DNA from 2 places in the Billgrantia tianxiuensis genome. Region 2 is predicted to be linked to the other one. Evidence: predicted binding sites of a transcription regulator. Region 2 holds the regulator's gene; the other holds the start of a gene.
What was found. Region 2 encodes sigma-54, which starts transcription at its own class of promoters, with help from an activator protein. Its sites were predicted from a motif close to TGGCACNNNNNTTGCTNT; they were not measured.

Region 1: a site for sigma-54 is predicted at 5,856-5,873, ahead of glnL (nitrogen regulation protein NR(II)). Genes of this name have one in related genera too.

The regions. Positions count from the first base shown of each region.
Region 1 covers NZ_CP035042.1:476,330-491,656, reverse strand. The annotation lists gene phnF (phosphonate metabolism transcriptional regulator PhnF) at 1-241, opposite strand, end outside; gene phnE (phosphonate ABC transporter, permease protein PhnE) at 307-1,098, opposite strand; gene phnD (phosphonate ABC transporter substrate-binding protein) at 1,167-2,207, opposite strand; gene phnC (phosphonate ABC transporter ATP-binding protein) at 2,240-3,067, opposite strand; gene glnG (nitrogen regulation protein NR(I)) at 3,286-4,695, opposite strand; gene glnL (nitrogen regulation protein NR(II)) at 4,688-5,734, opposite strand; gene glnA (glutamate--ammonia ligase) at 6,171-7,577, opposite strand; gene EKK97_RS02165 (glycosyltransferase family protein) at 7,928-8,467, opposite strand; gene typA (translational GTPase TypA) at 8,808-10,655, shown strand; gene EKK97_RS02155 (MerR family transcriptional regulator) at 10,787-11,812, shown strand; gene EKK97_RS02150 (glutamate carboxypeptidase) at 11,953-13,224, shown strand; gene EKK97_RS02145 (hypothetical protein) at 13,352-13,678, shown strand; gene EKK97_RS02140 (sodium-dependent transporter) at 13,860-15,305, shown strand.
Region 2 covers NZ_CP035042.1:3,206,846-3,222,172, reverse strand. The annotation lists gene mreD (rod shape-determining protein MreD) at 1-399, shown strand, start outside; gene EKK97_RS15080 (Maf family protein) at 411-1,007, shown strand; gene rng (ribonuclease G) at 1,061-2,524, shown strand; gene EKK97_RS15070 (YhdP family phospholipid transporter) at 2,532-5,735, shown strand; gene EKK97_RS24845 (YhdP family protein) at 5,732-6,361, shown strand; gene tldD (metalloprotease TldD) at 6,358-7,812, shown strand; partial or broken gene yjgA (ribosome biogenesis factor YjgA) at 7,905-8,410, opposite strand; gene pmbA (metalloprotease PmbA) at 8,558-9,898, shown strand; gene EKK97_RS15050 (HPr family phosphocarrier protein) at 10,027-10,296, opposite strand; gene rapZ (RNase adapter RapZ) at 10,298-11,218, opposite strand; gene ptsN (PTS IIA-like nitrogen regulatory protein PtsN) at 11,265-11,735, opposite strand; gene hpf (ribosome hibernation-promoting factor, HPF/YfiA family) at 11,742-12,050, opposite strand; gene EKK97_RS15030 (RNA polymerase factor sigma-54) at 12,160-13,578, opposite strand; gene lptB (LPS export ABC transporter ATP-binding protein) at 13,733-14,458, opposite strand; gene lptA (lipopolysaccharide transport periplasmic protein LptA) at 14,466-14,993, opposite strand; gene lptC (LPS export ABC transporter periplasmic protein LptC) at 15,007-15,327, opposite strand, start outside.

The DNA of each region.
Region 1 (15,327 bases), 2.3 Mb from region 2:
GGCGATCGACGATCTGGGTGCCGCGTCCCTGATGGCGGGTCACCATCCCCGCCGCCACCAGCTCGTCGAGCGCACGCCGCACTGTATGACGATTGACGCCAAAGCGCCGAGCCAAGGCCACTTCGGCGGGCAGCAGCTCTCCGGGGGCATAGTCGCTGCGAATCTCGCGAGCCAACGTATCGGCCAGCTTGCGATAGCGCGGGGCTTCGTCGAGCGGCTCCTTGGCCAGTTGTCTAGACATGTTTGCTCCGGCAAAAACGAATTTTCGAAGAGAAGAGGCCGCTGGCACGGCCGGTTTGCTCTCTCTTAGATGAAGCGCTTGCGTACCGCCTGCGAGGCCATGTCGAGCACGGTGACCGCAACGATGATCACCAGCATGATCGTGGCGGTCTCGGCGTACTGGAAACCGCGCATGGTTTCCCATAGCGCCACGCCGATCCCGCCCCCACCGACCATTCCCAGCACAGTGGCCGAACGGATATTCGACTCGAAGCGGTAGAGGCTCACCGAGATCCACAGCGGCAGCACCTGGGGAATCAGGCCAAAGACGATCTCCTCGATGCGCCCGGCACCGGTGACGCGGATACCCTCCATGGGGCCGGCCTCGCTGGCTTCGACGGCCTCGGAAAAGAGCTTGGCAAGCACACCGGTAGTGTGGACGAACAGCGCCAGGGTGCCGGCGAAGGGGCCGAGCCCCACGGCGACCACGAACAGCATGGCGAAAACCAGTTCGTTGATGGCGCGACAGGCATCCATCAGGCGGCGCATGGGCTGGTAAACCCACCAGGGCACCAGGTTCTCGGACGACAGCAGGCTGCACGGGATGGCCAGCACGATCGCCAGTAGCGTGCCCCAGATGGCGATCTGAATGGTCACCAGCATCTGGTCGATGTAACGCCCAAGGTTGCCGAATGCCGGCGGATAGAAATCGGCGGCGAGTTCGGCCATGTTGCCGGCGTTGCTGACCAGCGCGCCGGGATTCATCTCGGTGCCTTGCCAGGCCCAGGCCAGCACACCCAGGGCGATGGCCCAGCCGAGCAGGCTGATCCAACTGCGCTTGGCCGAGGCATCGGCGAGCGTCGGATTCGTTACGGTCATGGAGTGTTCTCCGGAGAGGGGCCGTTTCAGCCCCTCGGACTCGGTTGCCGTTTCGGGGCGAAGTTCGGTCACTGGGCCATGGCGGTGGTCAGGCCCGCTTCGCCCTGCTCGGCCCTGGCGGCTTCGCGCGCCTTGAGGCGCTCGTCCAGGTCATCCAGCCGGGCGTCCAGTTCGGCCAGTTGATGCTGCTTGTCGGCTTCATTGAGCGAATCGTCGGCGGCGAGCTGGGCGCGCTGCTTGAACAGTTCCAACTGACGAATGGGCAGCAGTTGGTCGTTGTCGGAGGCATCGAAGCGCGCCCACTGCAGAGGCTCGATCTTCTCGCGCTGCTCCTCGGTCTCGCCGTAGCTGAGGATGAAGTCGCGCAGTCGGGTCTTCATCGACTCAGGCAGGTTCTCGCGCCATACCAGCGGATCGGAGGGAATCAGCGGCGACTGCCAGATCACCTTGAGCTGTGCCGCCTTGTCGGGGTGCGCCAGCTCCAGGCGATCCATGCTCTCGGTATTGAAGGTGGCCACGTCGACCTGACGGTTGGCCACCGACAGCGCATTGGTCTCGTGGTTGGAGTTGAGAGTGCGCTTGAAGATGTCGGTGGCCTCGACGCCGTTCTGGGCAAAGACGTAGTAGCCCGGCACCAGGAAGCCCGAGGTGGAGTTGGGGTCGCCGTTGCCGAAGGTAAGCTGCGAGGCGTTGGCGAGAATGTCCTCGACGTTCTCGTAGGGGCTGTCCTGGTGCACGATCAGCAGGCTCCAGTAGCCAGGCTCGCCGTTCTCTGGCACGGTTTGGGCGAAGATCTCACCGCCGGCACGATCCACCGCCTCCATGGCCGACTTGTTGCCGTACCAGGCGAGGTCGATCTTGTCGAAGCGCATGGCCTGGATCACCGCGGCGTAATCGTTGGCGAAGAACGGCTCCACCTCGACGCCGAGGGTCTCGGCCATGTCGTCGAGGAACGGCCGCCACAGCGGCTCCTGGTTCTGGCTGGCCTCGGTGGAGATGATGCCGAAGCGCAAGGTGTCGATTTGCTCCTCGGCGACGGCGAGCTGGCTGCCCAGCAGGCCAAGGCCGGCGATCAGCGGCAGGGCGAGACGGCGATGTTTCGTGCTCATGGCGAAAACCTCTTGGTGGCGGTTGGCGATGATCAACTGGCGGCGCCCAGGGCGACGTTGGCAGCAATGGGAGCGGGAGGCTGGCGCGGCTCGTCGAAACCGGCGTTCTCGTAGAGCGCCTGGAGCCGTGCTTCGGTAAGGCCTTCGGTCGGGCCGTCGTAGTAGAGATGCCCCCTCTTCAGGGCGATGGCCCGCGAGCAGTAGCGGCGGGCATAGTCGACCTGATGCAGCGAGACGAGCACGGTACGGCCATCCTCGAGGTTGATGCGCTGGAGGATGTCCATGACCTCGCGTGCACTGCGCGGGTCGAGGGAGGCGATGGGTTCATCGGCGAAGATCACCTCGGCGTCCTGCATCAACACACGGGCGATCGCCACGCGCTGCATCTGTCCGCCGGAGAGGGTATTGGCGCGCTGTTCGGCCAGCTCAGCAAGGCCAACGCGGGCCAGTGCCTGGCGCGCCCGGATGCGCTCCTCCTCGCTGAAGCGTCCAAGCAATGCCCGCCAGCGCGGCATCGAGCCCAGCCGGCCGATCAGTACATTGGTCAGCACGCTGAGGCGGCCGACGAGATTGAACTGCTGGAAGATATAGCCGCAGCGGCAGCGCTGGGCACGCGAGCCCCGCAGCAGCCGGCCGTCACGCTGGACCTCGCGGTCCATGAGGTGAACACGACTGCCGCTGTGGCGATTGGCGGAGGTGAGCCCCACCAGATGGCGTAGCAACGTGGACTTGCCCGAGCCGGACGGCCCGATGAGGGCCACCATTTCGCCGGCTTCAATCTCGAAGCCGACCTCACTCAGTACGTGGATCTGGCCGAAGCTCTTGCTGAGTCGTTCGACAGCGATGCGGGTGATCGACATGATGCCCTCCTCTATGCGGATGGCATCAGTGTCACGGCGGGAGATGAAACGCAGTTGTCTAGACAATAACGATTGCGTGACATCGGCACGGCCGAAAATCACGCCACCGGCGGACCTTGCGGGCTGCTGCGACGACGCAACAATGCCTTAGCGCCATTCGTCATCGCAGGGTCATGCCAGTGTCATCGCGACGTCATGCTGCGCACCGGCAGCTCGGATCAATCCTCCGCCAGCGAGGGCAGCAGTGTCTTGAGCTTGCGCGTCAGCGTATTGCGCCCCCAGCCGAGCAGTTCGGCGGCCTCGCCCTTGCGCCCGCCGGTGTGCTTGAGCGCGGTCTCGATCAGGATGCGTTCGAAGTCGGGCACGGCCTCCTCCAGCAGGTGGGTGTGTCCGGCGGCCAGGGCGCGATCGGCCCAATCGCGGAAGGCGGCGCGCCAATCGCCGCTGGGCGCTTCGCCGCTCTCGCCGTGGCGCAATTCCGGCGGCAGGTCCTCGACCAGGATCTCGCGTCCCGAGGCCATCACCGTCAGCCAGCGGCAGGTATTCTCCAGCTGGCGCACGTTGCCCGGCCAGGGCAGGCGGGTGAGGTGCGCCTCGGCGTCCTTGGTCAGCACCTTGACGTCGGTGGCGAGTTCCTTGGCCGCCTCGGCCAGGAAGTGCCGCGCCAGCCGCGGAATGTCCTCGCGCCGCTCTGCCAGCTTGGGCAGGTGAACGCGGATCACGTTGAGACGGTGGAACAGGTCCTCGCGGAAGCGGCCGTCCTCCACCAGCCGCTCCAGGTTCTGGTGAGTGGCGGCAATGATGCGCACGTCCACCTTCACCGGCGTGTGGCCACCCACGCGGTAGAACTCGCCGTCGGCCAGCACCCGCAGCAGCCGGGTCTGGGTCTCGGCGGGCATGTCGCCGATCTCGTCGAGGAACAGGGTGCCACCGTTGGCCTGCTCGAAGCGTCCCTGGCGGCTGGCGGTGGCGCCGGTGAAGGCGCCCTTCTCGTGGCCGAACAGCTCGGACTCGATCAGGTCGCGGGGTATCGCCGCCATGTTGAGGGCAATGAACGGCTGGCCGGAACGCGGGCTGTGCTGGTGCAGGGCGCGGGCCACGCGCTCCTTACCGGTTCCCGACTCGCCATTGATCAGCACCGTGATGTGCGAGTGCGACAGCCGGCCGATGGCGCGAAACACCTCCTGCATGGCCGGCGCCTCGCCGATGATCTCGGCGCTGAGCCCTTCCGGCACGCTGACCGGCCGCTTGCGCTCGCGGGCGTGGGCCACGGCGCGGCGCACCAGGGCCAGCGCCTCGTCGACGTCGAAGGGTTTGGGCAGGTATTCGAAGGCGCCGCCCTGGTAGGACGCCACGGCACTGTCCAGGTCGGAGTGGGCAGTCATCACGATCACCGGCAGCTCGGGATGGACCTCGCGTATCCGTGACATCAGGTCCAGGCCGTCGATACCGGGCATGCGGATGTCGGTCACCAGCACATCGGGAGGGTCATCCAGCAGGCGGCTGAGCGCCACGTCGGCCCGGTCGATACACTCGACCTCGAGGTCGGGCTGGGCCAGGGCGCGCTCCAGCACCCAGCGAATGGCGCGGTCGTCGTCGACCACCGCGACACGTGCGACATCAGTCATGGCGCCTCTCCAAAGGAATAAGCAGACGAAATTCGGTGTGTCCGGGCCGGGACTCGCATTCGATCAGTCCCTGATGCTGATGCAGGATGCCCTGGGCGATGGACAACCCCAGCCCGCTGCCGTCGGCACGCCCCGAGACCATGGGATAGAACAGGGTCTCCTGCAGGCTCTCGGGGATGCCGGGGCCGTTGTCGATCAATGCCACCTCGCAGACCAGGCGGTGGCGCTCGGCGCCCAGGGTGAACTGACGCCGCGCCCGGGTGCGCAGCAGCAGGCTCGGTGCTTCGGTGCCGGCCTCGGTCATTGCTTCCACGGCGTTGCGCGCTACGTTGAGCACCGCCTGGATCATCTGGGCCTCGTCGCCGGGGAAGTCCGGCAGGCTGGGATCATAGTCACGCTCGATCGTCACGCTCGGCGTTTCCGCCATCAGCAGTGCGCGCACCCGCTCCAGGACCTTGTGAACGTTGAGCGGCTCGTGGCGCAGCAGCTTGTTCGGCCCCAGCATGCTGTCGACCAGGTCGCGCAGCCGGTCGACCTCCTCGACGATGATGCGGGTGAATTCCTTCAGGGTAGGGTCGTCGAGGTCGCGTTCGAGCAGTTGGGCAGCGCCACGAATCCCGCCCAGCGGGTTCTTGACCTCGTGGGCCAGGCCGCGAGACAGCACCTTGATCGCTTCCTGACGGTTGAGCAGGGCTTCCTCGCGGGAGATGCGCAGCAGACGGTCGCGCGGCTCCATTTCCACCAGCAGTTCGGACATCGACAGCGGCGTGACCGTGTAATCCACGGTGACCGCCGTACCGCCGAGCAGTGCCAGCCTGACCTCGCGCTGGGTAAAGGGATGCTGGTCGTCGCGCGCCTTGGCCAGCACGTCTCCCATGCCGTCGTCCTCGGTCAACAGCGCTGCCAGGCTGAGCCCCTGCACCCGGCCCAGGCTGACCGCCAGCAGAGCCTCGGCCGCCGGGTTCATCCAGCTCAACCGCAGCTCGTCATCCAGCAGCAGCACTGCCGTGGTGAGGTGTTCCATCAGGCGTCGATACATTTACGACCTTCCCTCGGTGAATGCAGGAGTGCATAGCGCGGCGCTTGCATCGTCATGGCGCATCGGCAGGAAGCGCTCGATTGCCGACACGATGCCCGGCAGCACCCAAGGCTTAACATTCCTAGCAAGAAGTGCGCCAACCCCTATTGGCGCGGCATGGCGCCGTTTCAGAGCGAAAAGCGCGACTCCATATGCACCATAATGGTGCATCGATGGCAAAACTGCCAGAACAGGAGGCATGGTTTGTCTGTCTTGGTGCATCCGGCTTGGTGCATCGGAGCACAGGAATGGCAAACCAAGGAGGATCGGGGTAACCAGCGTGGGGCAACGTAACTCGGCACGCCATCTGTAGAGCGAGACCGCCGAAACGAAAAAGGGCTCCGCGATGCGGAGCCCCTGATGGCAGACCGGCTGTCTAACTGCCGGACGCAGTTGCTTAGCAGCTGTAGTACATGTCGAACTCGATCGGGTGCGTGGTCATGCGAATACGCTCGACGTCTTCCATCTTCAGCTCGATGTAGGCATCGATCATGTCGTCGGTGAACACGCCGCCTTCGGTGAGGAAGGCACGATCCTTATCCAGGGCTTCCAGGGCCTGATCGAGGCTATGCGCCACGGTCGGCACCTTCTTGCCTTCTTCCGGCGGCAGGTCATAGAGGTTCTTGTCCATGGCGTCGCCGGGGTGGATCTTATTCTTGATGCCGTCGATACCGGCCATCAGCATGGCGGCGAAAGCCAGGTAGGGGTTGGCGGTCGGGTCCGGGAAGCGGGCCTCGATACGCTTGCCCTTGGGGCTCGCGGTGTACGGAATACGGATCGATGCAGAGCGGTTGCGCGCGCTGTAGGCGAGCATGACCGGCGCTTCGAAGCCCGGCACCAGGCGCTTGTAGGAGTTAGTGGAAGCGTTGGTGAAGGCGTTCAGGGCACGGGCGTGCTTGATGATACCGCCGATGTAGTACAGCGCCATTTCGGACAGACCAGCGTACTGGTCGCCGGCAAACTGGTTTTGACCATCCTTCCAGAACGACTGGTGCACGTGCATGCCGCTGCCGTTGTCGCCGACCAGCGGCTTGGGCATGAAGGTGGCGGTCTTGCCGTAGGCGTGAGCCACGTTGTGGATCACGTACTTCAGTTCCTGGACTTCGTCGGCCTTCTTCACCAGGGTGTTGAACTTCACGCCGATCTCGTTCTGGCCGGCGTTGGACACCTCGTGGTGATGCACCTCGACGCTCTGGCCGATGGCTTCCAGGGTGTTGCACATGGCGCCGCGAATGTCATGGAAGCTGTCGACCGGAGGCACCGGGAAGTAGCCACCCTTGACGCGCGGACGGTGGCCCAGGTTGCCGCCTTCGACCTGACGGTCGGTGGACCAGGCACCCTCTTCGGAGGTGATCTTGTACATGGCGCCTTCGATGTCGGCCTTCCAGTGAACCTCATCGAAGATGAAGAACTCGGGCTCCGGGCCGAAGAAAGCGGTGTCGCCCAGGCCGGTGGACTGCAGGTAGGCCTCGGCGCGCTTGGCGATGGAACGCGGATCGCGCTCATAGCCCTGCATGGTGGCCGGCTCGATGATGTCGCAGCGCAGCACCAGGGTGGCATCCTCGGTGAACGGGTCGAGGAAGGCGGTACCGTCTTCCGGACGCAGGATCATGTCGGATTCGTTGATGCCCTTCCAGCCGGAAATGGAGGAGCCATCGAACATCTGGCCGTTCTCGAAGAACTCCTCGTTCACGTCACGGGCCGGAATGGTGACGTGCTGTTCCTTGCCCCGCGTGTCGGTGAAGCGCAGGTCTACCCACTTCACATCGTGTTCTTCGATCAGGGCGAGAGTCTTGGCTGACATTTGTGTCCTCCGTTTGAGCTGTGGCTCGATTCGATTGGCTGAAGTCCACTGGTGCTGTTTCGTTGCAGCACCCGTTGTAGCACGCTGTGGGCCAGCTGCCCACGTTCGCCATGCACAAGCATGGCGAGCTGCCCATGGCAATGCAGGAGCTGTGCCAATCATGCACCACGCCTAAACGGAAATATGTTAACCATCTGTTTCGGAAGAAAAATAAATTGCACCGCGCTGTATCAGCCTGCACCAAGCCTGCCCGCCCTCTCCATTTAGGCGCCGCTGGGATCGGATTTGTGCACCATGGTGGCGCAAACAAATCGCTAATGCACCATAATCGCGCACCGACTGCGCTTTTCTCATGCAGTCTCGATCGATACCCGCGCCTGACAGGCCCGCAAGCGTTCGAGCAGATCGGGCAGCGCGTCGCTGCCCAACTGCGGGTCGAAACCGCCGATGCGCTCGAACCAGGCTCGCACCACCCAGAAGGTGTCCAATGGTGATGGACGCTGCAGCAGCCACCAGCGCCGCAGCCAACCATGGCGGCGCACCGGCAGCACGGCCGCATCCCACTGGCCGCTCGGCTCGACCTCGACCAACCGATGGCTGAGCCAGTTCACGGCACGGCGGTCTCCCAACCCGGGGAACAGCAATAGCTCTCCTCGGCTGGCACTTACGGCGGCATTGAGCCGACCTCCCAGAGGCGTGGAGCCGCACGAGAGCAGGACAGCCCGGTAGCGTTGCGCCAGGGCCGGTAAGCGGCGGTCTCCGGTATCGTCCACCAGCAACAGTTCATAGCTCCCCTGCCACCGCTTGGCTGCCTTTTCGAAAGCGATCAAGTTGCGTGGCAGTTTCGCGCCGGCACTGCGAGCATCGAGAATGACACTGGAAAGAGGCATGGCTCAGGGCTCCACCGAGAATGGGAGGGCCGCTCGCAACGCAGCTGCGTTACAGAGTGTGTAAATAAGTGTAGAAAAGTAGCGACAAAGTTCCCTTACTGAATTTCTTCCCACCGCGCTCTCCCAATCATGCCCGCCATGACGGAACGATGACATGGCTCGGACCGCCCCAGGCGGATGGGGAAGCGCCACGTCCCGGGCTGATGGTCTCCATATTGCGAGGTTGTGCTATTCCCCTCCCCCGCTTACCTGTACAATGCGCCTCCACTCCCTACCCCGCGCCTAGGGTACGTCCTTCCGATGTGTACATAGGTGCGCCCCTGTTGATGAGTCACACCCTATGAACACAGCTGTAACCCCCTCTCGCATCGAGAGTTTGCGCAATATTGCCATCATCGCTCACGTCGACCACGGCAAGACCACCCTGGTCGACAAGCTGCTGCAGCAGTCCGGCACCCTGGATCGCAAGGCCGAGGGGCAGGAGCGGATCATGGATTCCAATGACCAGGAAAAGGAGCGCGGCATCACCATCCTGGCCAAGAACACTGCGATTCGCTGGCAGGACGGCAATGGCCGCGACTTTCACATCAACATCGTCGACACTCCCGGACACGCCGACTTCGGCGGCGAGGTAGAGCGCGTGATGTCGATGGTCGACTCGGTGCTGCTGCTGGTCGACGCCGTCGACGGCCCCATGCCGCAAACCCGCTTCGTCACCCAGAAGGCCTTCGCCCAGGGCCTCAAGCCGATCGTGGTGGTCAACAAGATCGACCGCCCCGGTGCGCGCCCCGACTGGGTCATCGACCAGATCTTCGATCTGTTCGACAACCTCGGCGCCACCGACGAGCAGCTCGACTTCCCGATCGTCTACTGCTCGGCGCTCAACGGCATCGCCGGCATGGATCCGGAATCGCTGGCCGAGGACATGTCGCCCATGTTCCAGGCCATCGTCGACATCGTCGAACCGCCGGCGGTGGAACTCGACGGCCCGTTCCAGATGCAGATCTCGGCGCTGGACTACTCCAGCTACGTGGGCGTCATCGGCCTTGGCCGCATCAAGCGCGGCTCGGTCAAGCCCAACCAGCAGATCGTGGTGATCGGTACCGACGGCAAGACCCGCAAGGGCAAGGTCGGCCAGGTGATGACCCACATGGGCCTCGAGCGCGTGCAGACCGAACTCGCCACCGCCGGCGACATCGTCTGTATCACCGGTATCGATGAACTCTCCATCTCCGATACCCTGTGCGACCCGACCGCCGTCGAGGCGCTGCCGCCGCTGTCGGTGGACGAGCCCACCGTCTCCATGACTTTCCAGGTCAACGACTCGCCGTTCGCCGGCCGCGACGGCAAGTACGTTACCAGCCGCAACATCAAGGATCGCCTCGACCAGGAGCTGATCCACAACGTGGCGCTGCGTGTCGAACAGGGCGAGAGCCCGGAAAAGTTCAAGGTCTCCGGCCGCGGCGAGCTGCACCTCTCGGTGCTGATCGAGACTATGCGCCGCGAAGGCTTCGAGCTGGCGGTGGGCCGCCCCGAGGTGATCATCAAGGAGATCGACGGCGTCAAGCAGGAGCCGTACGAAGAGGTGATCATCGACTGCGAGGAGCAGCACCAGGGCGCCATCATGGAGGAGCTCGGCTACCGCAAGGGCGAGCTGACCAACATGAACCCCGACGGCAAGGGGCGCGTTCGCCTGGACTTCATCATCCCCGCGCGCGGGCTGATCGGCTTCCGCGGCCAGTTCCTGACCCTGACCTCGGGCACCGGCATCCTCACCAGCCGCTTCGACCACTACGGTGCGCTCAAGCCCGACGCCGCCATCGAGCGTCGCAACGGCGTGCTGGTGTCGATGGTCGACGGCAAGGCGCTGGCCTACGCGCTGTACGCCCTGCAGGAGCGCGGCAAGCTGATCATCGATCACGGCACCGAAGTCTACGAAGGCATGCTGGTGGGCATCCACAACCGTGCCAATGACCTGGTGGTGAACCCCACCAAGGGCAAGAAGCTCGACAACATGCGCGCCTCGGGCAACGACGAGAACATCGTGCTGACCCCGCCGGTGAAGTTCTCGCTCGAGCAGGCCATCGAGTTCCTCGACGACGACGAACTGGTGGAGATCACCCCCAACCACATCCGCCTGCGCAAGAAGTTTCTCAAGGAGCACGAGCGCAAGCGCGCCAAGAAGTAAGCCTCGCTCGCTTCTCAACGACACCCGCCACTCGGCGGGTGTCGTCGTTTTGCGGTAAAAAAACCTTCTTGACCCTCACGCAACGTGAGCCTCCAAGCTTCAGCCCACGCATGGACGAGAGGAGACGAAGCATGCTGTTACGAGTCGGTGAATTGGCCAAGCGCACGGGCCTGACCGTGCGAACGCTGCATCACTACGACGAAATCGGCCTGCTCGTGCCTTCCATGCGTTCCGACGCCGGCTATCGGCTCTATCGATGCCAGGACGTCGCTCGCCTGCACCACATCCAGGCGCTGCGCTCCCTGGGCATGTCGCTGGCCGATATCGGCACCTTGCTCGATCGTTCCTCGCCCTCCCTGGCCGTCGTGATCGAACGCCAGATACAGCTACTGGAACGCAAGATCGCCGACCAGACCCAGTTGCGAGACCGCCTCGTGGCGCTGCATCGCCAGTTCGAGAATGGCGACGAGCCGGAGATGGACGACTGGCTGAAGACACTGGAGATGATGACCATGTACGACCGCTACTTTACCCCGCAGGAGCTCGACCGCCTGCCGCTCTATCAAGCCGACGACGCGCGCCAGGCCGAATGGAGAGCCCTGATCGGCGAGGCCGAAGAACTGATCCGCCGGGACGTGCCCGCCGCCGATACAGCCGCCCAGGAGCTGGCTCAGCGCTGGATGGCGACGCTCGAGCGCGATACCGCCGGCGACCCGACGCTGCTCGACAAGCTCAACGCCATGTATGCCAACGAGCCGGAAGCGCAGGCTCAACTGGGTATTTCCAAACGGGTCTCGGAGTATGTGATCCAGGCGCTCGCCGAGCACAAGCTGGCCATCTATCGGCGCTATCTCTCGCCGGATGAGTTCGCCCACATGCGCCGGCACTATCCGCAGCGCATGCAAGAATGGCCCAGTCTGATGGCCAGGCTACGCCAACAACTCGAACGGAATGCATCGCCGGAAGACCCTGCCGTCCAGGCGCTGGCTCAGCAATGGCTCGACATGCTGCACAGCTTCGCCGGCAACGACCCGGCCACCCACGGAAAAATCCAGCAGGCCAACGAGCAAGAGCCTGAACTCCAAGCCAGCGTGTGGATGACCGAACCCATGAAAGAGTTCCTGGGCAAGGCCATCGCCCACCTGACGGAGCGTTGAGCCCTTCCTCCCGCCACCATCCCAGGGTGGTGGCGGGACAATGGAATGGCGTTCGTGGTCACCTGGCCTAGACTCTACCCAGCGCCTCGCATCTGCGTGGCCGAGCCACCGATAGCCAAGAACACCACAGGGACACTGCCATGAATGGACTCCCCCTCAAGCCGCTGTGCTGCGGCGCGGCCCTGGCCGTCATGTTCGCTGCCGCTTCCGTCAACGCCGAGCCTGTTGCCACCGAAGCCGACCAGGCGGTACTCGATGCCGCCGAGCGCCACGAGGAGCCGTTGCTCGAAACGCTCGAAACCCTGGTCAACATCGATTCCGGTACCACTTACGAGCCGGGGCTGGCCGAGGTCGAGGCGATCCTCGAAGAGCGCCTGCGCGAGCGGGGGGCCGAGGTCGAGACCCACCCCTCCGAAGAACTCGGCGGCAACACCCTGGTCGGCACCCTCCAGGGCAGCGGCGAGCGCGACATCATGCTGATGATCCACTACGACACCGTGTTCGGTGAAGGCACCGCGTCCGAGCGGCCGTATCGCGTCGAAGACGGCCGCGCCTTCGGCCCCGGCGTGGGCGATGCCAAGGGCGGCGTGGCACTCATCCTGCACAGCCTGGCAATTCTCGAGGAGCTGGAGTACGACGGCTATGGTACGTTGACGGTGGTGTTCAACCCCGACGAGGAGCGCGGCTCGCTGGGCTCCCGCGACCTCATCCAGCAGCTCGCCGCCGAGCAGGACGCGGTGCTGGTGTTCGAACCCACCCTGGGGGAAGACGGCATGGATGCGGTCACCACCGTGACCAAGGGCATCAACTACGCCTTTCTCGAAGTGACCGGCCGCGCCTCGCATGCCGGCAGCGCCCCGGAGGAGGGGCGCAACGCGGTGATGGAACTCTCCCATCAGTTGCTCCAGCTCAGCGAGCTTGGCGACCCCGACAAGGAAACCACCCTCAACTGGACGGTGGTCGAGGGCGGCGGCACCCGTAACATCATTCCCGAGCACGCCCGGGCCGAGGGCGACATGCGCTACTTCGAAGCCGACGAGTACGAGCGCGTGAGCGAGGAAGCCAACGAGATCATCGCCAGCCGCCTGATCGAGGATACCGACGTGGAGTTCCGCCTGGAGCGCGGTCGCCCGCCGCTGCCGGAGAATCCGCAAACCCAGGAGCTGGCCGAGACAGCCAAGGCCATCTATGCCGAACTGGGCCTGGAACTCGGCGCGGTGGAAATCGGCGGTGGCACCGATGCCGCCTACGCCTACCAGCCCGATGCCGAGCGCCCGGCCGTGCTCGAGTCACTCGGCCTGGTGGGAGGCCGCTACCACAGCAGCGACGAGTACGTCGAACTGCACAGCGTGGTGCCGCGCCTCTACCTGGCCACACGAATGATCATGGCACTGTCCGAAGAGACGCCCTGACTGCCCGAAGAGACGCCTTGAAGAGCGGCGTCGACCCGGCCCGCCTCGAGGCGGGCCTTTTCTTGCCATGCCCGTCAGCGGCTACGCTTCTCCCTAGGAGATCGAAATCGACCGTACAGGAGGCCGTATGCACAAGCACGTGGAATGGGACGACCCCGGCGCCGACAGCGTAATGCACCATTACGAACGCTCCCCCCAGGGCTACTCGGAACCGGGGCCTGGCGACATCCTCTCGGCCCGCTACCAGGGCGTAGTGGTGCGGATCAAGGTCGAGGCCTACGTCGACGGCACCAGCATCGGCAGCGTGGCGGCCTTGATCGAGCCGCACAGCGGCAAGCGGCGCCAGCTGTTCGGCAAGCTCGCCGTAGGCGACACGGTGCGCCTGCCGGACGCCAGCCGCGCCTTCGAACCGCGCCCGAGCGACATCTCGAAGGAGGACGAGGAGCCGCAATGACTTCCACGAACCCGTGCCCCGGTCATCTGTCGTTTCCAACGTAGACTTAACGTTCGTCTACTGGCCATGGCGCGGGTTCTGTCGCACAGTGTACGCGCTCATCGAACGCCCCTATCCGACCGGCGCTCGGTGGTGCCACACTCAGGCCCACAAGGCCGCAGGACGACGCTTCGGAAACATAATGAGCACGCACAACGTCTGGACACACAAGGGCACCTTCCTGCTCGCCGCGGTCGGCTCGGCAGTGGGGCTCGGCAACCTGTGGCGCTTTCCCTACCTGACCGGCGAGAACGGCGGCGGCGCCTTCATCCTGATCTACGCCCTGACTATCTTCGCCGTCGGCATTCCGATCCTGATCGCCGAGACCATGCTCGGCCGCGCCAGCCGCAGAAGCCCAATCATGGGCATGCGCTTCCTGACCCGCACTCATGACACCTCCCGCGCCTGGGAATCGATCGGCTGGCTGGGAGCCGCCGCGGCCTTCCTGATCCTGAGCTTCTATTCGGTGATCGCCGGCTGGGCGATTCATTACACCTGGCAGATGCTCACCGGCTCGCTGGTCGGCGCCGATGCCGCCACCATCGGCGCCGGCTTCGATGCACTGCTGGCCTCGCCGGGCCTGCTCACGCTCTACCACACACTATTCATCATCGCCTCGGGGCTGATCGTGGGCATGGGCATCCACAAGGGTATCGAGAGTGGCCTGCGCATCATGATGCCGGCACTGTTCGTGATCCTTCTGGTGGTACTCGCCTATGGCATCACCAATGGCGACTTCGGCGCCGCGGCAAGCTTCCTGTTCACCTTCAATGTCGGCGACCTAAGCCTCGAAGGGTGGCTGCAGGCCATGGGCCAGTCGTTCTTCACCCTGAGCCTCGGCATGGGGGCGATCATGGCCTACGGCGCCTACATGGCCAGCGAGGCCTCGCTGAGCCGTACCGCCTTCGCCGTCGCCTTCATCGATACCGCCGTCGCCATGGTGGCGGGGCTGGCGATCTTCTCGCTGGTATTCGGCGCCGGCCTCGACGCCGCCGCCGGGCCGGGACTGATGTTCGTCACCCTGCCGCTGGCCTTCGCCGAGATGCCCTTCGGCGGGCTGATCGGCGGGGTGTTCTTCATTCTCGTGCTGGGAGCGGCGATCAGCTCCTCGATCTCGTTGATCGAGCCGGTGGCCGCCTTTCTGGTGGAGCGCTTCGACCTCACCCGCCCCCAGGCAGTGTTCGTCATGGTGGTGGCCAGCTGGGCCCTGGGCCTGCTCACGGTGGTCAGCTTCAACCTGTGGGCCGAGGCGAGCCCCTTCCACACCTTGTTCGGCCGCAGCGCCTTCGATTTCATCGAGCTGCTGACCAACATCTTCATGCCGCTGGGCGGCATGCTCATCGCGCTGTTCGCCGGCTGGGCGCTGACCCACTCCGAGGTGATGAAGGAGATGCGCACCAGCGAGACCTGGTTCCGGACCTGGCGCTTCCTGGTACGCTTCGTGGCGCCCGCCGCGGTCGCCTTCGTGTTCCTGCGCACCATTCCGCAGGTAGAAGGCTATCTGGTGCCGGCCATCGGCGCCCTGATCATCGTCGGCGCCTTCGCCGCCGGCCGTACCTTCCTGGCCGAGAAGCGCCAGGACCGGTAACAAGAAAAACTGTCGCCGCCTG
Region 2 (15,327 bases):
CAGATCTGGCGTCCCGACTGGCTCGGCCTGATGCTCATCTATTGGTGCATGGCAGCGCCCGATCGGGTGGGAGTCTTCCATGGCTTCGTGCTTGGCATACTGCTTGACCTCATCGAGGGGGCGCCGCTGGGTCAAAATGCCTTGACTCTGTCGCTGCTGGCCTTCCTCGCGGCGCTGGTCTATCCCCGCTTTCGCACCTACTCCCTCGTTCAGCAGTCTCTGTTGATCCTGGTGCTGCTCGGATTGGTGCAGTTGGTCGAGCAGTGGCTGCGAACCCTGTTCGGCCCTTTCTCGATGCACCTTGCCTTCCTGCTGCCTTCATTGATCGGGGCCGCACTTTGGCCTTGGCTGGCTACCATGTTCCAGGCTTTCGAGCGGCGCCTGGCGAGGAGCGACTAAGGAGCGACAGCATGAGCGATGCACCGTGTTCGCCCGCGCTCTGCCTGGCTTCGGCTTCTCCGCGCCGGCGTGAGCTGCTGGCCGGTATCGGACTCACCGTCGAGGTCCGGCCAGTGGACATCGATGAGACGGCGCTGCCTGGCGAGCTTCCCGAGGCCTACGTGGTGCGTCTGGCCCGGGAGAAGGCGCTCGCGGGTGGACGCCATTCGACGCTTCCGACATTGGGTTCGGATACGGCCGTGGTCTGCGATGGCCGGATTCTCGGCAAGCCTGCCGACAGGGCCGAGGCGGCCGCCATGCTGCGCCTGCTGTCGGGCCGCGGGCACGAGGTGCTCACCGCCGTGGCAGTGATGGGGCCGGCCGGGTTGCTCGAGACTTGCGTGGCGACGCGAGTCTTCATGAGGGATATCAGCGACAGGGAAATGGCGGCCTACTGGGATACCGGCGAGCCGGCCGACAAGGCGGGCGGCTATGCCATTCAGGGGCTGGCGGCGATCTTCGTCGAACGCATCGAGGGCAGCCACTCGGCAGTGGTGGGGCTGCCGTTGTTCGAGACGGCGCAGCTGCTGGCGCGACAGGGCGTGCCGATTTGGAATGGTGCTGTCTAGCCGCATCACTATGTCATAATGCGGCGAAGACTGAATTGGACAAGGACTTCCGCATGAGCGGCGAAGTACTGATCAACCTGACGCCGATGGAAACCCGCGTGGCGGTGGTGGAAAACGGCGTGTTGCAGGAAGCGCTAATCGAGCGTACGCGGCGACGCGGCATCGTCGGCAATATCTACAAGGGCCGCGTGGTGCGGGTACTACCCGGCATGCAGGCGGCCTTTGTCGATATCGGCCTCGACCGCGCGGCTTTCATTCATGCCCACGAAGTGATGCCGCCGGGAACCCCACCCGAGGAGCAGGCCTCCATCGGCCAGTTGCTCCATGAGGGCCAGGCTCTGGTCGTTCAGGTCACCAAGGATCCCATCGGCTCCAAGGGTGCGCGTCTGACGACCCACCTGTCGGTGCCGTCGCGCTACCTGGTCTACATGCCCGACTCCCCCCATCATGGCGTGTCCCAGCGTATCGAGGACGAGCGTGAGCGCGAGCGGCTGCGCGAACTGCTCGAACTCTGCCAGGCCGAGCAGGAGATCGAGATCACCGGCGGCTTCATCGTGCGCACGGCGGCGGAGAACGTGGGCAAGGACGAACTTTTCTCCGACATGCACTTTCTCCTGCGGCTATGGCGCAAGGTCAGCGAGCGCAAGGTGACCGCACCGGCGCCCAGCGTGATCTACGACGACCTGCCGCTGTTCATTCGTACCCTGCGCGATCTGATGCGCGACGAGATCGAGAAGGTGCGCATCGATTCGCGCGAGAACTACGTCAAGCTGCTTGAGTTCGCCGAGGAGTTCATGCCCGACTGCACGGCGCGCATCGAGTACTATCCCGGTGAGCGACCGATCTTCGACCTCTACAGCGTCGAGGATGAGATCCAGAAGGCGCTGGGCCGCAAGGTCCAGCTCAAGTCCGGCGGCTACCTGGTGATCGATCCCACCGAGGCGATGACCACCATCGACGTCAATACCGGCGGCTACGTGGGGCATCGCAACCTCGAGGAAACCATCTTCAAGACCAACCTCGAGGCAGCCAACGCCATTGCCCGCCAACTGCGCCTGCGCAATCTCGGCGGCATCATCATTATCGACTTCATCGACATGGAAGATCCCGAGCATCAGCGTCAGGTGCTGCGGGTACTGGAGAAAGCGCTGGAGCGCGACCATGCCAAGACCAAATGCACCGGCGTCACCGAACTGGGGCTGGTGCAACTGACGCGCAAGCGCACCCGCGAGAGTCTGGAGCAGACACTGTGCGAGTCGTGCCCCACCTGTGGCGGTCGCGGTACCCTGAAGACCGCCGAGACGGTGTGCTACGAGATCTTCCGCGAAATTCTGCGCGAAGAGCGTGCCTACAGCGCCGAGACCTATATGGTGCTGGCCTCTCAGCCGGTGGTGGATCGGCTGCTCGACGAGGAGTCCGCGGCGGTTGCCGACCTGGAAGCGTTCATCGGCAAGACTATTCGCTTCCAGGTCGAGGGCCATTACTCCCAGGAGCAGTACGACATCGTGCTGATGTGAGCGGCCGATGTCCTCCTCTCGTCAGATAGGACGCTGGGCCCTCACGCTCCTGGCCACGCTGTTGGCGCTGGCGGCGGTAGTGCTGTTGGCGCTGCGTGTGGCACTGTCCCAGGTCGATCAAATGGCGCCACGCGTCGAGCGGCTGCTCGAGGCGCGAACGGGAGCGGCGGTTCAGCTGCACGAGTTCAATGCCAGGCTGGCACGGCTCGATCCCGTGATCGAAGGGGGCGGTCTGTCGCTCAACACCCAGGAAGGGGACGCCGGCCTGCCTCTTCTCGAGGTCGAATACGCCCGGCTGTGGCTCGATACCTCCGCCAGCCTGCGTACCGGCGTGCCGGTGGTCGCTGATGCTCGCATGCGTGGGTTGACCCTTCATCTCTATCAGGATGAGCAGGGCGGCTGGCACTGGCCAGACCCGGCCAGGATTCCACCGGAGCTGCTCGAAGGCGAGTTCGATCTTGAGCGACTCGATTTCTGGGTCGGGTTACTGCTGCGCCAGCGAGCCTGGGTGGAGGACGTGCGGCTGGTGCTGCATGGTCGCGAGCGCCGGGTCGACATGCTGGCGCCGCGGCTATTGCTCACTGGTGATGAGCGGCGTGCCCATCTCGAAGGCGAGGTGCACCTGGAGGGACAAGAGGAAGCCTCGTTGCAGGCCGCGCTGGAGATTTTTCCCGGACCTACCGGCTTTCGCGATTTCAGCGCGGCGCTTCAGGCCGAGATGAAGCTCGACACGCTGATCGATCTGGTCGAGGTGTTCACTCCCGACGATCCCTTGAGGTTGGAGGATGCCAGCGGTGACGTCACCCTGTGGGGACGTTGGCACCGTGGTGCCCTGGCCGATGCGCGTATCGATCTCGACATCCCGCGGCTGGCGCTGCGCCGCGATGATGCACCGATCGTATTGGAACCGTTCAGGGCGCGTGGTCAGTGGTTGCGCAGCGACTCGGGCTGGGAGGCCTGGTTGCAGGGCGACGCCTCGGCCGCCGAATGGGCGGAGCCGGATGAACTCGAGCGTGAGCGAGAGCCGGCGCTGCCACACTTCTGGCACCTGCGCCATGATGGCGAGGGCTGGTGGCTGACCACCAGTCAATTCGAGCTGGCCTCGCTTGCCGCTTGGCGTGAACGCATTCTACTGCCCGAAGGGCTGGTGCGTACCATCGATGCCCTGGGGCCTCGTGGCCTGGTTTCGGGCTTGGGAGTCGGTCGGCGCAACGGGCATTGGGTGGCACAGGCCGCCGTGCATCAGGTCGAGGTGGAGCCCTGGGACGAGGTCCCGGGAGGCGGTCCGCTGGATGCCTGGGTCGAAGCACGGGACCTCTCCGGTCGGGTCGAGTTCGTCGGCGTGGGCGAGCCCGCCCTGAAGATACCGCAGCTCTATCAGGCTCCGATGGAGCTTTCCCATGCCAGTGGCGAGGTGCGCTGGACCTACGAGGGACCACGTACCTTCGTCAGTGGACGCAATCTCAAGGCCGGCTGGCAGGATGCTGAGGTCGAGGGAAGCTTCGGCCTAGCGATCGGTGGCGGCGTACATGGTGGCTTGGGCCTTGACCTGCGCTTCCGCGATGTAGATGCACTGGAGCGGCCGCTGGTGGACTGGCTGCCTGCCGATGTGCTGGGCGAGGAGCTAGACGCCTGGCTGGCGGCGGGCGTGGCCGGCCGCGTGCCGTCTGGCGAACTCAAACTGCATCTGCCGCTCCGACGCGGCGGCAGCGGCCTTGAGCCACGTCTTCAGCTCGACCTTGAAATCGTCGACGGCCGGCTGCCGTTCGATCCGCAGTGGCCGGTGATCGAATCGGTCGAAGGCCGGCTGCGTGCCGGCATCGGCACCCTCGATGCCGAGGTGCGCTACGCCGAGAGCCTGGGTGTCGAGGGGACCAACGGTCAGGTTGCCATCGAGGATGACGTACTCCGCGTGACTGGCGATCTGGCTGCCGATGCCGATGGCATCCGGCGCTATTTACGGGCGATTCCGGTCGACGGCATGGAGCAGGTCGACGATTGGCGCGGAGAGGGCCGCGCCAGCGGTAGCATCGAGCTTACTACCCTGCTGGGGGAGGATGACGGCTTTCGGCTCGACCTCGAAACCGACGTCGATATGCAGCGTCTCGTCTACCTGCCGCTGGAAGTGCCTCTCAGCGATGTGAAGGGGGCGCTCGCCTGGCGTCAGCGCGATGAAGAGGGTGGGCTCGAGGGCCGCTTGGAAGGGCGTTTGTTCGGCGGGCCGTTCAATGCTGAGATCGATACTCTGGCAGGCTACGTTGCACTCGATGGCGCCGCTGAGGTGGATAGAGTGTCGCAGCGCTTCGATGCCGGTGCGCTCGGCGCTCGGCTGTCGGGTCGCCTGCCGTGGCGCGGCCGCTTCGAGCTTGGCGAAACGCGCAATACGGTTCGCTTCGACAGCAGCCTGCAGGGTGTCGCCATCGACCTGCCGTCGCCGCTGGGCAAGGCGGCTGGGGAGAGTCGTCCGCTGTGGATCGAAGCCGATCTCGATCAACAGCGGGTGGAAGCCGAAATGGGCGGTGATGCCCGCCTGCGCTGGCGCGGCCTGCCGTGGTCGGATCTGGGCCAGGGTCAGTTCTGGCTTGGGCGACTGCCCGAAGCGCCCAGTTGGCCCGAGCAGGAGGGATGGTCGGGTACCCTTTACCAATCCCGTCTCGACCTGGTGGAGTGGAGTACGGCGCTGGCACCGATGCTTGGCAATGGCTCGCCGGATAGCGGTGCGGGCTCTGGGGCGCTACGTCGCCTGCGAGTGGAGACCGCCTGTCTCGTCGGTCCGCAGGATTGCCTAGGCACCATGACCGCCGATGCACGGCCGCACACCGGCGGTGGTTGGCGTGTCGGCCTGCGGGGAGACCTGCTCGAGGGTTACCTCGATTACCGTCCGTCGCTCACCGACCCCTTGGATATCGCACTAGAGCGTTTGACCCTCGATGGACTGCTCCCCGCACAGCCGGAAGGGGCCGGCAACCTGCTCGAGGAGCTCGACGTACCGCCCGATCCCACGCCGCTGCCTCAGTGGACCAGCGAGCTTCCCGATGGTCGCCTGCGTATCGCCGACATTCTCTACCAAGGACGCCAGATCGGTCCGTTGACCGCTCATTGGCAAAGTGGGCCGCAGCGGCTCAGCATCGTCCCTCTGGGACTGACCCTGGGCCAGATTTCGGCCCGGGGGAAGTCGTCTGGGAGTCCGCCGGTCCGGGCGACAGCTTGACTCGCTCGCGGCTCGATCTCGATGGGCGTGATCTGGGCACTGCACTGGAGCGGCTCGGTCAGCCGGTCTCGATCCGCAGCGGCGAGACGCGCGTGCGCAGTCAGCTGGCCTGGCCGGGACCGCCCTGGCAGTTCGCCCTGGCGCGTTCGCGAGGCAGTATCGAAGTCGAGTTGCGCAATGGCCGCTTCGTCAATCTGGAGTCGCCGACGGCGCGGGTGGTGGGGCTGCTCAACGTCGACAATCTGGTGCGCAGGTTGCGCATGGACTTTTCCGACGTGACCGGGCAGGGCACGGCCTTCGATCGGGTGAGTGGGGCTGCTACCCTGTATGGAGGCGTACTGGAAACCAATGGTCCGGTGCTCATCGATGGCCCGGCCACTTCCTTCACCCTGGACGGCACCGTCGATCTGGCACGACGGGAACTGGATCAGCGTCTGGGCGTCACAGTGCCAGTCAGTAGCAGCCTGCCGCTGGCCGCGGTTATCGCCGGTGCGCCAGTAGTGGGCGGTGCCCTGTTCATTGCCGACCGTCTGTTCGGCAGAGCCATCGACCGGGTCACCCGAATTCACTATCGCGTGCGAGGCCCCTGGACCTCGCCGGACATCACACTGGAAACCGCCGAATGACGACATCTTCACCTGCCTTGCTCGATACCGCCGTCGAGATCCTATTGCACCCCGGTGGGCTGGATATCGACGCCCTCGATGCTGGACTCGGCCACGTGCTGGCTCCGGGGGTCGATTATGCCGACCTCTATTTCCAGAGAAGCTGGCACGAGAGCTGGGTGCTCGAGGATGGCGAGGTCAAGGAGGCCGGCTACAACATCGACGGGGGCGTCGGTGTGCGTGCCATGGCGGGCGAGAAGACCGGCTTCGCCTATTCCAACCAGATCACTCTCGATGCCCTGGCGGAAACGGGGCGCACGGCCTCGGGCATCGTGCGCAGCGGAGCGCGTCTTCCGCTTGGTTCCCGAGTCGTGAGCCAGGGCGCGTTGCGCTATGCCGCAATCGATCCTCTCGCCGGCCTGTCGGCGGAAGAGAAGATTGCCATGCTCAAGCAAGCCGACCGGGTGGCGCGTGCCGCCGACCCGGCTGTCTCCCAGGTCAGCGCATCGCTCACCGGCGTGCACGAGGTCGTGCTGGTGCGTGCCAGCGATGGCACCCTGGCGGCGGACATTCGGCCGCTGGTGCGTTTCAACGTCAGCGTCATTGCGGTCCGGAATGGACGACGTGAGCGTGGCAGTGCGGGTGGCGGCGGGCGCTATGCCATGTCGCGGCTGCGCGATGACAACGCCGCCGAGCGCTTTGCCAAGGAGGCGGTGCGTCAGGCGCTGGTAAACCTGGAGGCAGTGGACGCTCCGGCCGGGCAGATGCCGGTGGTGCTTGGCCCCGGTTGGCCGGGGATTCTGCTTCACGAGGCGGTGGGGCACGGCCTGGAGGGCGACTTCAACCGCAAGGGCAGTTCCGCCTTTGCCGGTCGCATGGGGCAACGTGTCGCTGCGCCTGGCGTGACGGTGGTGGACGATGCCACCCTGGCCGATCGGCGCGGCTCCATGAGCGTGGACGACGAAGGCACACCGGGCCAGAACACCACGTTGATCGAGGACGGCATCCTCACCGGCTACATGCAGGACAAGCTCAACGCCCGGCTGATGGGCATGACGCCCACCGGCAATGCCCGGCGCGAGTCGTTCGCCCACATGCCGATGCCGCGCATGACCAATACCTACATGCTGGCTGGCCAGGACGATCCGGCCGACATCATCGGCAGCGTCAAGCGTGGTATCTATGCGGTCAGCTTCGGCGGTGGCCAGGTGGACATCACCTCGGGCAAGTTCGTGTTCTCGGCGAGCGAAGCCTATTTGATTGAGAATGGCAGGATCACCGTGCCGGTGAAGGGCGCCACCCTGATCGGCAACGGGCCGGAGGCGATGGGGCGGGTGTCGATGATCGGCCACGACCTGGAACTCGACACTGGCATCGGCGTATGCGGCAAGGAGGGACAGGGCGTGCCGGTGGGGGTTGGCCAGCCGACGTTGAAGCTTGATGAGCTCACCGTTGGAGGAACGCAATCTTGACCACTACGAGGGCCGCAAGCTTGTAGATCCTGCGGGCTGCGGGCTGCGGGCTGCGGGCTTTGCTCGTTGCCCGAGGCCCGTAGCTCGCCGCGCTATAGTCCGGCCGTATCGCGGATCAGCCGGAACAGTTTGCGGGCGTTGGCTGGGGGCTTGCCCCGTTCGCGCTCGCTTCTGGCGTTGCGGATCAACTGGCGAAGCGCCTGGCGATCGACATCGGGATAGTCGGCGATGAAGGCCTCCACGGCCTCGTCGCCTTCGTCGATCAGCCGGTCACGCCACTTCTCGAGACGATGGAAGGCCAGATCGCGGCGACGGTTCTCCTGCTCGATTTCGTCGAACACGGCCTGGATCGCTTCCAGGTCCTCGCGCCGCATCAGCTTGCCCACGTACTGCATGTGGCGCCGGCGCCCCTCGTGGAGCGGATGCGGGAGGTTTCCTCGACGGCGGCGAGCATGTCCTCGGAAAGCGGGAAGCGGGCACGTTCCGCGGGAGTCATGGCGATGATCTGCTCGCCCAGTGCCTGCAGCGCATGCATTTCACGCTTGAGCTGCGACTTGCTGGGTCTTTCGTCGGAGGGGGAGGGAATATCCTGGGTCATGCCGCATCCAAGTGGTAAGGGATTGGAATTCGGTTGGCCATCGCGCAGCGAACAGGCCCGAATGGCAGCAGTATATCAGGCCGCCGCCTTGCGGCGGGAAGTGACACTTGCGAGGACCGGCTTGGCCGGTGAATGAGGGAGACACACATGACCAAGGCTTTCGATGCCGCTGCCCAGCAGGCCCTGCTGGAGTCCCGCGCCGAGCAGGCGCTGCTTCTGGCGAAGCACCTGGGGGCGGATGCCTGCGAAGTGGGAGCCAGTGTCGATCAGGGAATCGGCATCAGCGTACGTGAAGGAGAGGTGGAGTCCGTCGAACTCTCCCGCGACCAGGGAATTGCCGTCACGGTCTACCTGCGCGGCCACAAGGGCAGCGCCTCCTCCACCGATGCCAGCGATGCCTCGATCCGTGAGGTCGTGGAGAAAGCCATGGCCATCGCGCTGTATACCGGTGAGGATCCTGCGGCGGGGCTGGCCGATGCCGAGTTGATGGCCACCGACCTGCCGGACCTCGACGTGCACCACCCCTGGTCGCTCTCCACCGAACAGGCCGTCGAGCTGGCACTGGCCTGTGAAGCGGCCGGGCGTGCCGAGTCCGGCATCCGCCAGTCCGAGGGGGCGTCGCTCTCCAGTGGCGAGGGGGTGCGGGTGTATGCCAATAGTCATGGCTTCCTCGGCAGTCAGCGTGGTAGCCGGCATTCGCTGTCCTGCATGTTGATCGCCGAAGATGAGGGCGGCATGCAGCGCGACTACGATTACACCAGTGCGCGCAATCCCCGCGACCTGTTGGCCGCAGAGGAAGTGGGCAAGCGTGCCGCCGAGCGCACCCTGCGTCGCCTGGGCGCGCAGCGGCCGGCCACTGGGCGCTTGCCGGTGCTGTTCGATGCCACCGTGGCCAGCGGTCTCGTCGGCCACCTGATGAGTGCCATAGCCGGTGGTGCGCTCTATCGCCAAGCGTCGTTCCTGTGCGACCGGTTGGGTGAACCACTGTTTCCCGACTGGTTCAGCTTGGGCGAACGGCCCATGGAGCGCGGCGCCATGGCCAGCTCGCCGTTCGACAACGATGGCGTGCAGACTCGCGACAACGTTTTCATCGAAGCAGGGCGCCTTGCCAGCTACATGCTCTCGGCCTACAGCGCGCGGCGTCTTGGCATGCAGACCACCGGCAACGCAGGCGGGGCGCGCAACCTGCGCATCACGGCCCCGCTCGAGTCGCGCGAGGCACTGCTCTCGCGGATGGGTCGAGGCGTGCTGGTCACCGAGCTAATGGGGCAGGGGGTGAACGGTGTCACCGGCGACTACTCCCGCGGTGCGGCCGGCTTCTGGGTTGAGAACGGCGAAATCCAGCATCCAGTGGAGGAGTTCACCATTGCCGGCAATCTCGAAGCGATGTTCAAGGGGCTGGTCGGCGTGGGCAGCGACATCGATACCCGCGGCAGTATCCATACCGGCAGTTGGCTGATCGACGAGATGACCGTGGCCGGCTCATGAGCTGAATGGGCGCTTTACGCTTTCCCCATTAAGTTATCGGGAATGAGCGAGCGATGGCCAGGCCAGGCGAAGCCCGACGGCACTGCGAAGAGGGCTTCAACACCGCATGGCCGAGCGCAGCCATTCCCCTAGTTATCCTCTTCGAAGCGGGCCTCGAACAGAGCCTCGATGGCCTCCAGGGCCGCTTCGGCATCCTCTCCTGCGGCGCTGACCTCGAGTTCGGTGCCGCAGGGTGCGCCCAGCATCAGCAACGCCATGATGTTGTTGGCATCGGCCTGCTGGGGGCCCCGGCTGACGATGATACGTGCATTGAAGGGCTGGCAGCACTGCACCAGCTTGGTGGCAGCGCGAGCGTGCAGGCCGCGTTTGTTGGTCAGGATCAGCTTGCGGCAGGGCACGCTACGATTCCTTGTGGTCAGGCGTCTCGGCGGTCGGCTCCTGTGTGGCGGTGACCGGCGTATGGATACCGAGTTCGCGATGACGCAGGCGCACGTCCGGCTGCTGCTGTGCCAAGTGGTGCGCGAGACGTTCGGCGAGATAGACAGAGCGGTGCTGGCCACCGGTGCAACCGATGGCGACGGTAAGGTAGCTGCGGTGAGAATCGCGATACGCCGGTAGCCAGCGTTCGACCCAGGCGATGATATCGTCGAGCATTTGCTGAACCAGCGGGTACTGCTCCAGGAATTCCACGATGCTGGGCTCCCTGCCGGTGGCTGAGCGCAGGCGGGGGTCCCAATAAGGATTGGGCAGGCAGCGCGCATCGAAGACGATGTCGGCATCGAGCGGCACGCCGCCCTTGAAGCCGAACGATTCCACGGTCAGGGTCAACTGGTCGGCGCGATGGCTGGCCACCTGCTCGGTGATACGGCCGCGAAGGTCGTGCACCGACAGCCGCGAAGTGTCGATGATCAGGTCTGCCAGGTTGCGAATGTCGCTCAACGTGGCGTCTTCCGACTCGATGGCTTCACCCAGGGTCATGTCGCGGCCACGGGTCAGGGGGTGGCGACGCCGGGTGGCGGAGTAGCGCTCGTGCAGGATCTTGGCATCGGTCGTCAGGTAGACGATCTGGCAGTCGACCTGCTTGGCGCGCAGCTCTTCCAGCAGCCGCGGGAAACGTTCCAGGGCATGAGGCAGGTTGCGTGCATCGATGCTGACGGCGATGGAAGTCTGGATCGTAGGGGAGTTACGTAGCTCATCGACCAGCGACCCGAGCAGCATCGCCGGCAGGTTGTCGATGGCATAGTAGCCAATGTCCTCGAGCGCTTGCAGTGCGATCGATTTGCCAGAGCCGGAACGGCCGCTGATGATCACAAGCTGCATGAGGGTTCTCCTGATCAGGGGCTGGCCGAACGGCGTAACGAAAAATTCAGGCCGAGGACTGTCGTCGTATCGCTTCGATGAGACGCTCGTGGAGTTCGCGCTGGCTCTCGCATTTGCGCAGCCGTGCACGTGTGTCGGCATCGTTCATCACGCTGGCCACCTGGCTCAGCAGCGACAGGTGGGTGTCGTCGGCCTCCTCGGGTACCAGCAGTACGAAGACGAGATCGACCGGTTCGCCGTCGATGGCGTCAAAATCGATGGGCTCCGCCAGTTTGAGAAAAGCCGCCACGGGGCTATGGCAGTGTGGGCTACGGGCATGGGGAATGGCGACGCCATTGCCGATGCCAGTGCTACCCAGCCTCTCGCGGCCGACCAGCCGGCTGAAGACTTCCTGGCTGTCGAGGCTCGGAGTGTTCTGCGCAATGAAGGTGCTGAAGAACTCCAGCACCCTCTTCTTGCTGCCTCCCGGAACGTCGAACAGCGCGCGTTCCGGGGGCAGGATGGTTTCCAGTGTCATGGCAACTCAGCGAATGCCGGCGCCCTGGGCGCGCGCCTGGGCTTTTTCCTTGTGTTTGACCAGTTGACGGTCGAGCTTGTCGGTCAAGGCATCGATAGCGGCGTACATGTCGGGATCGGAAGCTTCGGCATGCAGGTCGGCGCCGGCGGCATGTATCGTACAGGCGGCTTGTTGGCGTTCCTTCTCGATCGAGAGCGTGACCTGCACGTTGGTAATGTTGTCATAGTGGCGTTGGACGCGGTTCAGCTTCTCGCTCACGTAGTCACGCAGTGAATCGGTCAGCTCTACATGATGGCCGGTGATGTTGACTTGCATGACAAGCTCCTTCGTCCTTCGGGTGGTAGCTCGATTGTAACCCTTTTTACTGCCCTGCAAACCCCCTCGAGCCGCCGAGATTGTCTGGCGTCAACGTTACGTGGAGGCCTCAGCGAAAACGCTTGCGCTCGCTCGAGGAGGGAATCCCCAAGGCCTCACGATACTTGGCAACGGTGCGGCGTGCCACCTGAATCCCGTCGTCTGCGAGCAATTCCACCAGGCGGCTGTCGGAGAGCGGCTTGCGTGGCGGCTCATCGGCGATCAGCTTGCGAATGCGGGCGCGAATCGCCGTGCTGGAGTGGGCGTCGCCATCGCCGTTGCCGCCGACATGGCTGGAGAAGAAGTACTTGAGTTCGAACACACCGCGTGGCGTGTGGATGAACTTTTGTGTGGTCACGCGAGAGATGGTCGACTCATGCATCTCGACGGCCTGAGCGATATCGGCCAGCACCAGGGGCTTCATGGCTTCCTCGCCCTGCTCGAGGAACTCGATCTGGCGCGCCATGATTTCGCGGCCCACCCGTAGCAGGGTGTCATTGCGGCTCGCCAGGCTCTTCATCAGCCAGCGCGCCTCCTGCAGGTGATCCTTGAGAAACTGATTGTCCTGACTCTTGTCGGCGCGGCGCACCAGGGCAACGTAGTCGGGTTGGATGCGCAACCGGGGCAGGGCGTCGGCGTTCAGCTCGACACGCCAGCCGGACTCGTCATGATAGGCAACCAGATCCGGCGTGACGTAGCTGCTGCCGACCTCGGCATAGGCGCTGCCCGGGCGGGGGTTCAGCGAACGGACCAGGGCGATGACCTCGTCCAAGGCTTCGTCGTCCAACCCCAATCGGCGCTTGAGCAGGCGGCGATCGTCGGCGGCCAGGGCTTCGAGAAACTGGCGCACCAGGCGGCGGGTCTGGGGTAGCAGGGGCGTGTCGTCGGGCAGGGTGGCTAGCTGCAGCATCAGGCACTCGCGCAAGTCGCGGGAGAATACCCCGGTAGGCTCGAACTGCTGCAGTCGCAGCAATACCTGCTCGACTTCCCGTACGGTCAGGCCGTCGAGGCCCTGCTGGCGCAGTCCGTCGCGGATCTCCTCCAGTGTCTGGGCCAGGTAACCGGCACCATCGACGGCATCGATCAAGCTCTCGGCGATAATGTGCTGGCGCTCGCTCAGGTCGGTCATCGCCAGTTGCCAGACCAGGTGTCCGGCCAGGGTCTGCTCCGAGGCCTGACGCTCGAAGTCGGGGCCTTCGCCAGTGACACCCGAGCCGCTGCCATGATCGGGGTAGGTATCGGTCCAGTCGCTGTCGGTCGACAGCTCGTTGGGTATTTCGCTGGCCCAGTCTTCGCTTTGGGCTTCGCTGACGGCCTGTTCACCAAAGCCGTCGTCGAGCTCCAGCATGGGGTTGGATTCCAGCGCCTGTTGGATCTCCTGGCGCAGGTCGAGAGTCGAAAGCTGCAGCAGGGCGATGGCCTGCTGCAGCTGGGGAGTCATGGTCAGCTGGGTGCCGACACGCAGTTGCAAAGATGCTTTCATGGCCATGAGAATACGGGGCTCATTTGCCGGAAAACTCTACCCTAGACCGGCGTGCGATGACTTGCAAGCGAAATAACTGCAATAAGCATGCCATCGGCAATATTCATGCCTTTTGAGTAACTTTTAATTTAAATCATAGTGTTGCCGGGGTGGTTGGGGTTTAGAGCCGGAAATCCTCTCCCAGGTAGACTTCTCGTACCCGCTTGTTGGCGAGAATGGCCGCAGCGTCCCCTTCGGCGATGATCTGGCCGTCGCCGACGATATAGGCCGAATCGCAGATATCGAGCGTTTCGCGAACGTTGTGGTCGGTGATCAGGACACCGATGTTGCGTGCCTTGAGCTGACGGATGATGCCCTTGATCTCGCCCACCGAGATCGGGTCGACCCCGGCAAAGGGTTCATCGAGCAGAATGAACGCCGGTTCGGTGGCCAGGGCGCGGGCGATCTCGACACGTCGGCGTTCGCCGCCGGACAGGCTCATGCCCAGGTTGTCGCGAATGTGGGTGACGTGGAAGTCCTCCAGCAGGCGTTCGAGCCGCTCGTGCCGCCCGTGGCGGTCGAGGTCCTTGCGCGTCTCGAGGATGGCCATGATGTTGTCGGCCACCGACAGCTTGCGGAAAATCGAAGCTTCCTGCGGCAGGTAGCCGATACCAGCCTGGGCACGCTCGTGCATCGCGCTGTGCGAGAGGTCCTGGTCATCGATGTGGACTTCGCCAGCATCCGCTTTCACTAGCCCGACGATCATGTAGAACGAAGTCGTCTTGCCGGCCCCGTTGGGGCCGAGCAGGCCGACCACGCAGCCCTGCTCGATGGAGAGGCTGATGTCGTGTACCACGCGGCGGCGTTTGTAGCTCTTGGCCAGGTGCCGGGCATGCAGGGTCTTCATTGGCATCTCAGCGCTCCGGCTGCAGGGTCATGCGGATACGCTGGCGCCCCTCGACGCCTTCGCTTTCGGCACGGGCCTGGACGACGCGGCGATCGAGGAAGTACTCGAGATAGCCGCCGTCGAAGGTATCGCCGCCCTGGTGCAGTTCGGCGCGGTCGATCAGTTCCACCCGTCGTTCGGCCACATGATAGATAATGGTGCGCCCCCAGCCGCGTACCACGGGCTGCTCGGGATCGGGCTGCTGTTCGATGTAGGCGCGTTCGCCGCGTGCCGTGGCACGCGAGAGTTCGCCGGCAGCATTGCGTTGGAACTCCACCCGGTCGCCGGTCAGGCGCATGCTGCCCTGGCGAATATCGACATCGCCGGTGTAGACCGCCGTGCCGGCACGGTCGTCCAGGTCGAGCCGGTCGGCCTCCACTTCGATGGGCTGGTCGGCATCGCGCTGCTGCGCCATGGCCGAGCCGGCTACCCACGCCATGCCAACCAGCGCCAGGGTGAGCAGCGTTCGGGCGGTTGGGAGCTTGCATCGCTTCATGGCGTGAAATCCTCTAGGTTGACGGCTTCGGCGGCCTGCCCCGGCTGGGCCCCTTCCGGGGGTGGTGGCCGCGCACATTGTCGGTCAAACGCGCCCGGTTGTCATGGATCCAGGCATCGAAGCGCTCGCCGCGCATGCGCTGCGGCGGTTGCTGCAGCAGGGCGGGCGTATCGCTCCAGGCGTGTCCTACGTTGGAGTCGAAGTGCAGGATATCGGTGTCGAGCTGCCAGCGCTCCTCGGGGGCAAGGAGTCGAGCCTCGCCAGTGAGCGTCAGCGGGTTGCCGCTGGGGCCGAGCCGTCCTTCGGTGGCGTTGGCGATCCACAGTCGGCCCTC